2 regions of the Pantoea sp. X-Soil-MYKO-1785 genome follow, and region 1 is predicted to be linked to the other one. Evidence: predicted binding sites of a transcription regulator. Region 1 holds the regulator's gene; the other holds the start of a gene.
What was found. Region 1 encodes ArgR, which controls arginine synthesis, uptake and breakdown. Its sites were predicted from a motif close to ANTGAATAAAAATACANT; they were not measured.

Region 1 (3,753 bases):
CTGGCGCCGTTTGGTGGCGTGAAAGAGTCTGGCCTGGGCCGCGAAGGTTCAGTGCTGGGCATGGAAGAGTATCTGGAGGTCAAAGCGCTGCACCTCGGCGGTTTGGGCTAGCGGATATGAACGGGCGGCGCGGGTCGCCCGCAGACGGAGCATGGGAGCCGTCAGCATGAAAACCGAGCGTTTTGATTTCAATGAGATCGTCGATCAGGCCCACTTCTTTCGCCAGTTCAGCGAGCGTTTTTCGCTGGAGGAGCGGCGGATCTGCGACCTGGATGGATTATGGGATGTGGTCACCGGCGAATCATTGCCGATGCCGCTGGAAATAGAGTTTGTGAACCTGGGGAAAGGGCAGCGACGACGTTATGGCGCGCTGATTCTGCTGTTTGATGAAGCGGAAGAGGAGCTGGAAGGCCAGCTGCATTTTAACGTCAGATGAAAAAGGGCCCCGGCGAGCGGGGCCAAAGGGTTCGTCATGAATCTGACGAGGAATTATTTATACAGCTGAGCGGTGAAGTGATAGTTATCACCGGTGCGCGCTTCAATCACTTTATAAGCGCTGGCACCCTGTTCATCGGCTTTCTGAGACAGCTCAGCGCGATAATCCATCGGGGCTCCCGCTGTACCGCTGATGGTTACGGTGCCCGCAGGCTGCAGAGTCTGCGCTTGCTCGCCGGTTACCAGCTGGGCGGCAGATGCACCGAACGCCATAACGGAAAGCAGGCTGACTGTAGCGATGGTTGTTTTGATTTTCATTTTTCGTCTCCTCAATACGTTCAACAACCTGCGGTGAAAAGAAGAAGCGGGTCGTCGACTCTGGTCTCTCAGGCGCCTTTCACGGCGTCATAACGGTTAATTATTTATACAGCTCAGCGGTGACGTGATAGGTGTCATCCTGGTTGTTTTCGATGATGCGATAGTGGCTGGCGCCCTGCGCATCCGCTTTCTCTGACAGAACCTGACGGATATTGGTCTGATCTCCGTCACGACCGCTGACGCTGATAGTCTGATTCATCGGCTGCAGATTCTGGCTCTGTGCCTGCTGGTTAGAAACCAGGCTGGCTGCGCTGGCTCCCACTGAGAACAGCGAAGCCAGACCGAGTACGGCAATAGCGAATGTGGTTTTCATGGTCAACTCTCCTGAACTGTGTTGCCGTTTCCCACCGAGGCGCATAACCGCGCATCAAAAAGTGGGCTACTGGCGATATGGGGTTGGGCTGAACTTAGTTGTACAGACGGGCGGTAGCGTGATAGTTACCGTTGTTGTACGCCTCAATCACGCGGTAGGCTTTTGCACCCTGCTGATCGGCTTTTTCGCTCAACTGCTGATTAATTTCCATCGGTGAGCCCGCAACGCCGCTGACGCTAATGGTACCCGCCGGTTGCAGATCCTGAGCCTGTGCGGCTGTGACAGATTCTGCTGCTACAGCACCAAAAGAGAGGGCAGAGAGAATGCTCAGGGTGGCGATAGTCGTTTTTACGTTCATATATTTTTCCTCGTCGTCAATTTTTATCTTTTTAGTTGGTGTGATTTGCATCACGAAAAGAAGTATAGAACTAATAACGTAAGAAATTAATACCCCGCTAATAATGTTTTTTTGTGATTCTTTATCCTTATGGCTACTTTTAATAACTCAACGTTATAAAAAACGGCGGAAAAATGACCTTTTCGCCGTTTTTTATTGCAAAAACAGGGAGATAAACCAATTTATCTTTTTGTGCGAAAATCCCTGGTCGATCAGACTGGTCTTTGATTTAGATCTGGGTAATGACGCCAGAGTAGTGATGTAAAGCAGTGTAAAATACCGCAAAAGGTTAAGCAGACCAAAAGGTATGACCAATATTTTCAAAGACGAAAGCAGGTCGAAGTGCGGGCTAACTATTTGTTTTAAAACAGGATGAGGCCGGAAAAGAGGCAGGGGCGGGCAGAAAGGGCTGTTGACCGGTCGCGCGCGGCCCGATCAACAGCCTCGTTATCAGAGTTCCTGTTCAAACAGGTTAAGAATCGCCCCGTGCAGCTGCTTAACCGTAAAGTCGCGCGCGCGGGTAATAAAGATAGTGTCATCGCCAGCGATGGTGCCGAGGATGCCTTCTGATTTACCCAGCGAGTCAAGCAGGCGCGCAATCAGCTGCGCGGCGCCTGGGCTGGTATGAATCACGACCAGCGCATCGTTGTAATCGATGTCGAGCACCAGATTTTTTAACGGGCTGGTGGTAGTCGGCACGCCAAGCTCGGCGGGCAAGCAGTAAACCATCTCCATCTTGGCATTACGGGTGCGTACCGCGCCAAACTTGGTCAGCATACGAGAAACCTTTGACTGGTTAATGTTCTCGAAGCCTTCATCCTGGAGCGCCTGAACGATTTCGCCCTGGGAACTGAATTTTTCTTCTTTTAATAAGGCTTTGAAAGCCTTGATCAGATCGTCTTGTTTCGATGGGTTTCGCATAGGTTACCAATAAATAGAGGGAATAACCGCACATCCGCCCGCGGCAGAGTGGTGATTATGCATTTAAATGCATTTTTATGCAATCGGTTGATTGATGAGCAGGGTTCGGGCGGCTAGCGGGCGGCGATAATAGCAAAGAAATCGTCCCAGACCAAAACCCCTGTCACAGCGCCGAAAGGCGAAGGTTGCAAAGTTGTTATATTATTGGTGGTGTAGTAACAGAAAACGCACGTAGCCGTTCTCTGTCTGCCGACGGCAAAGTTGTCGGTCATTCAGGTATTAAGATGATAAGTAACTTATGAATCCGGCGATCGCGTGTGAAAACACGTAGAATTGACAACGGATACGCGTCATCACCTGAGCAGTTGATTAAGGTCTGACACAGATGGAATTCCGGCTCTTCTCTGCCCCACCTTAATAAGGAGTTAAGAATGAAAGTTGCCGTACTCGGTGCCGCTGGCGGCATAGGCCAGGCGCTCGCACTTCTACTCAAAACCCAGCTTCCCGCAGGTTCAGAACTTTCACTGTATGACATCGCGCCGGTGACACCGGGCGTTGCCGTCGATCTCAGCCATATTCCGACTGCGGTGGCGATCAAGGGATTTAGTGGAGAAGACGCCACGCCAGCATTGCAGGGTGCCGATGTGGTACTGATTTCTGCCGGTGTGGCACGCAAACCCGGTATGGACCGCGCCGACCTGTTCAACGTTAACGCCGGCATTGTGCGTAACCTGATTGACCAGGTGGCGACCACCGCGCCCAAAGCGTTAATCGGTGTGATCACCAATCCGGTCAATACTACGGTGGCGATTGCGGCTGAAGTCCTGAAAAAACACGGCGTCTATGACAAAAATCGTCTGTTCGGCGTCACCACGCTGGATATTATTCGTGCCAATACCTTTGTCGCGGCGCTGAAAGGCAAACAGCCTGGCGAGATTGAGGTGCCGGTTATCGGCGGTCATTCCGGCGTGACCATCCTGCCGCTGTTGTCGCAGGTTTCAGGCGTCAGCTTTAGCGAGCAGGAAGTAGCTGACCTCACCAAACGCATCCAGAATGCCGGAACCGAAGTGGTTGAGGCCAAAGCCGGTGGCGGTTCTGCGACGCTGTCGATGGGGCAGGCTGCGGCTCGCTTCGGCTTGTCGCTGGTGCGGGCGCTTAACGGCGAGGCTAACGTGGTGGAGTGTGCTTACGTAGAAGGGGACGGCGAATATGCGCGTTTCTTTTCACAGCCGCTGCTGCTGGGTAAAAACGGCATTGCCGAACGCAAGCCGATTGGCACCCTGAGCGCTTTCGAACAGCAGGCGCTGAA
Region 2 (3,753 bases), 340 kb from region 1:
TTGCCGCCTGTCTGCAATCTGAAAATATCTGGATAGTCACCCGGTGGGCATAACATCGTCTTTTATCTAGCCACGTAAACCGGTCCACGTCAATTGCGTTAAAGTGGCGCGAACATGCGGCTAACTAACCGAAATTCATCGAATTTATTCAGAGCAGAGCGGGATAAGTTATTCTTATTGTTAAATCCCGCAGAATGACCGGGCATTTTACTGATATCACAGTGAAATGCCCCATTTGCTGTTAATCAGTGACAAAAATGCTGCACAACCTGACTGATAAGCGCCCGCGTCGGCTTAATAAATGCGGTATCAATAAATTCGTCCGGCTGGTGCGCCTGATTGATCGAGCCTGGACCCAGTACCAGCGTCGGGCAGAGCTGCTGAATAAACGGCGCTTCGGTGCAGTAGTTCACCACTTCGGTTGGCGTGCCGAGCAGTTTCTCGACCACGCTGACCAGTTCATGGTTCGCCGGACATTCATAGCCGGGAATCGGCGGATGCAGCTCTGCGACCGTCACACGACCAGGCCAGCGCGCACTGACCGGTGCCAGCGCGTCGTTCAGCAGTCCATCCAGATCGCTGAGCGATAAGCCTGGCAACGGCCGGATATCCATATGCAGTTCACAGCAGGCGCAGATGCGGTTAGCCGCATCGCCACCGTGAATATGGCCAAAGTTCATGGTGGGATAAGGAATGGCGAAGCCATCGTGGTGATAGCGCTCTTTCAGCGTATTGCGCAACTGCATCAGATGGGTGATCGATTCATGCATCAGTTCAATCGCGTTAACACCACGCGCCGGATCGCTGGAGTGGCCCGACTTACCTTCAATACGGATCGCGTTTGACAGGTGCCCTTTGTGCGCCCGAACCGGCTTGAGTGAGGTCGGTTCGCCAATGATGGCGCAATCCGGACGCAGCTGCGTCGATTCAGAAAAATATTTAGCGCCGGCCATGGTGGTCTCTTCATCAGCGGTGGCGAGAATGTAGAGCGGCTTGCTCAGCGTTGTCACATCCACATCCCGCAGCGTATCGAGAATAAAGGCGAAGAAGCCTTTCATGTCGGCGGTGCCGAGGCCGTAGAGCTTGTTGTCGTGCTCGGTCAGGGTAAAGGGATCGCGGGTCCAGCGGCCATCGTCGAACGGCACGGTGTCAGTATGACCGGCTAATAACAGCCCGCCTGCGCCGTCACCGGTGCGGGCCAGCATATTAAATTTATGCCGGGTGCCGGGCACCGGCTGCACTTCAACGCTGAAGCCAAGGTCGCGAAACCAGCCAGCCAGCAAATTGATTAAAGTTTCATTACTCTGGTCCAGTGCGGCATCGGTTGCGCTGATTGACGGTGTGGCGATCAACTGGCGGTAGAGTTCGATAAAAGGCGGTAATTTTGTCTTCACTGTTGACGGTCCTTGAGTTAGGATGTATCAATATTCATGCATTAATAGTGAATAAAAATACATTAACGTCGTCTGCATGTGAACCTTAAATCGCTGCAAACGACATTGTGGGCAACGGGGCAAGGCCGCGACCCGGAACGTGTGACTGTAAAAAGGGTTACAGCCTGATGTTGAATACGCTGATCGTGGGTGCCAGTGGTTACGCTGGCGTAGAGCTCGCCACCTTCCTGAATCGCCATCCAGATATCAACATAACCGCTTTAGCGGTTTCGGCGCAAAGTCCCGATGCGGGTAAGCGCTTGTCCGATCTGCATCCGCAGCTGAAAGGGGTGGTGGATCTGCCGCTGCAGCCGTTGAGCCATGCGGCGGAATGGGCAGATAAAGTGGATGCGGTCTTTCTGGCGACGGCCCATGAAGTCAGCCACGATCTGGCACCGGAATTTCTTAAGGCCGGTTGTGTGGTATTCGACCTGTCCGGTGCTTTTCGCGTCAATGACCCGGCGTTTTATACCCGCTTCTACGGCTTCACCCATCAGCATGGCGACTGGCTGGATAAAGCGGTGTATGGCCTGGCGGAATATCAGCATCAGCAGATTAAGCAGGCGCAGCTGGTGGCCGTGCCGGGTTGTTACCCGACGGCGGCCCAGCTGGCGCTGAAACCGCTGGTAGAGGCAGACCTGCTGAATACGGCACAGTGGCCGGTGATCAACGCCACCAGCGGCGTAAGCGGCGCAGGGCGTAAAGCCAGCGTCGGCACCAGCTTCTGCGAAGTCAGCCTGCAGCCTTACGGTCTGTTCAACCATCGTCATCATCCGGAAATCGTGGCGCATCTTGGCACGCCGGTGATCTTCACGCCGCATCTGGGCAACTTCCCGCGCGGCATTCTGGCAACGATAACCTGCCGGTTAAATCCGGGCGTGAGCCGCGAAGACGTGGCGGCAGTGTTCCAGCGCGCGTATCACGATAAGCCACTGGTCCGGCTCTACGAGCAGGGCGTTCCGGCACTGAAAGCGGTGGTGGGCCTGCCTTATTGCGACATTGGTTTCGAGGTCCAGGACGAGCATCTGATTGTGGTGGCCGCCGAAGATAACCTGCTGAAAGGTGCCGCGTCGCAGGCCGTCCAGTGTCTGAACATCCGCTTTGGCTTCCCTGAAACCACGTCACTGACTTAACGGACGAGTAAACCATGACCAATCCATTGATTATCAAGCTGGGCGGTGTGCTGTTAGACAGCGAAGAAGCGCTGGCCCGTCTGTTTGATGCGCTGCTGACCTATCGCAGCGCCCATCAGCGTCCGCTGATTATTGTCCACGGTGGCGGTTGCCTGGTGGATGAGCTGATGAAAAAGCTGGCGCTGCCGGTGAAGAAAAAGAACGGCCTGCGCGTCACGCCAGCCGATCAGATCGACATTATTACCGGTGCGCTGGCCGGCACCGCCAACAAAACCCTGCTGGCGTGGGCGAAAAAAACCGGCATCAACGCGGTTGGCCTCTGTCTTGGCGATGCCGGCATGGTTAACGTCACCCCGTTTGATGAAGAACTGGGCCACGTGGGTCACGCTATGCCGGGTAACCCGGCGCTGATGAAAACCCTGCTGGCCGCCGGTTATATGCCGGTGGTTAGTTCTATCGGGATTACTGATGACGGCGAACTGATGAACGTCAACGCCGATCAGGCTGCGACCGCGCTGGCGTCGACCCTCGGTGCTGATTTAGTCTTGCTGTCGGACGTCAGCGGTATTCTCGACGGCAAAGGTCAGCGAATCGAAGAGATGACCGCCGACAAAGCTGAACAGCTGATCGCCCAGGGGATTATTACCGATGGCATGATTGTGAAGGTGCACGCTGCGCTGGATGCGGCGCGTACGCTGGGCCGCCCGGTGGATATCGCCAGCTGGCGTCACGCTGAGCGGTTGCCTGACCTGTTTAACGGCGTGCCGATTGGCACCCGGATTCTCGCTTAACGACTCTGATTCAAGGATTACGAAATGCAAACGCAAGGCATCAAAAAAATCGTTCTGGCTTACTCCGGTGGTCTTGATACTTCCGCCATCATTCCATGGCTGAAAGAGAACTACGGCGGCTGTGAGGTGGTGGCGTTTGTGGCCGATATCGGTCAGGAGCGCAGCGATCTGGAAGGCGTAGAGAAGAAAGCGCTGCAGTCCGGTGCCTCTGAGTGTCACGTGGTTGATCTGCGCGAAGAGTTCATTAGCGATTACGTTTATCCAGTGCTGCAGACCGGCGCACTGTATGAAGGCACCTATCTGCTGGGCACCTCGATGGCGCGTCCTATTATCGCCAAAGCCCAGGTTGAGCTGGCGCTGAAAGTCGGGGCGGATGCTCTCTGCCACGGCGCAACC

Region 2: the regulator ArgR is predicted to act here: its motif matches at 1,441-1,458, upstream of argC (N-acetyl-gamma-glutamyl-phosphate reductase).

The regions. Positions count from the first base shown of each region.
Region 1 covers NZ_AP036000.1:3,725,599-3,729,351, reverse strand. Annotated here, with positions in the region: gene AC6I8D_RS17640 (NAD-dependent succinate-semialdehyde dehydrogenase) at 1-111, shown strand, start outside; gene AC6I8D_RS17635 (barstar family protein) at 167-436, shown strand; gene yhcN (peroxide/acid stress response protein YhcN) at 490-753, opposite strand; gene AC6I8D_RS17625 (YdgH/BhsA/McbA-like domain containing protein) at 854-1,126, opposite strand; gene yhcN (peroxide/acid stress response protein YhcN) at 1,221-1,484, opposite strand; gene argR (transcriptional regulator ArgR) at 1,974-2,444, opposite strand; gene mdh (malate dehydrogenase) at 2,876-3,753, shown strand, end outside.
Region 2 covers NZ_AP036000.1:4,063,353-4,067,105, reverse strand. Annotated here, with positions in the region: gene argE (acetylornithine deacetylase) at 246-1,394, opposite strand; gene argC (N-acetyl-gamma-glutamyl-phosphate reductase) at 1,562-2,566, shown strand; gene argB (acetylglutamate kinase) at 2,581-3,357, shown strand; gene AC6I8D_RS19285 (argininosuccinate synthase) at 3,382-3,753, shown strand, end outside.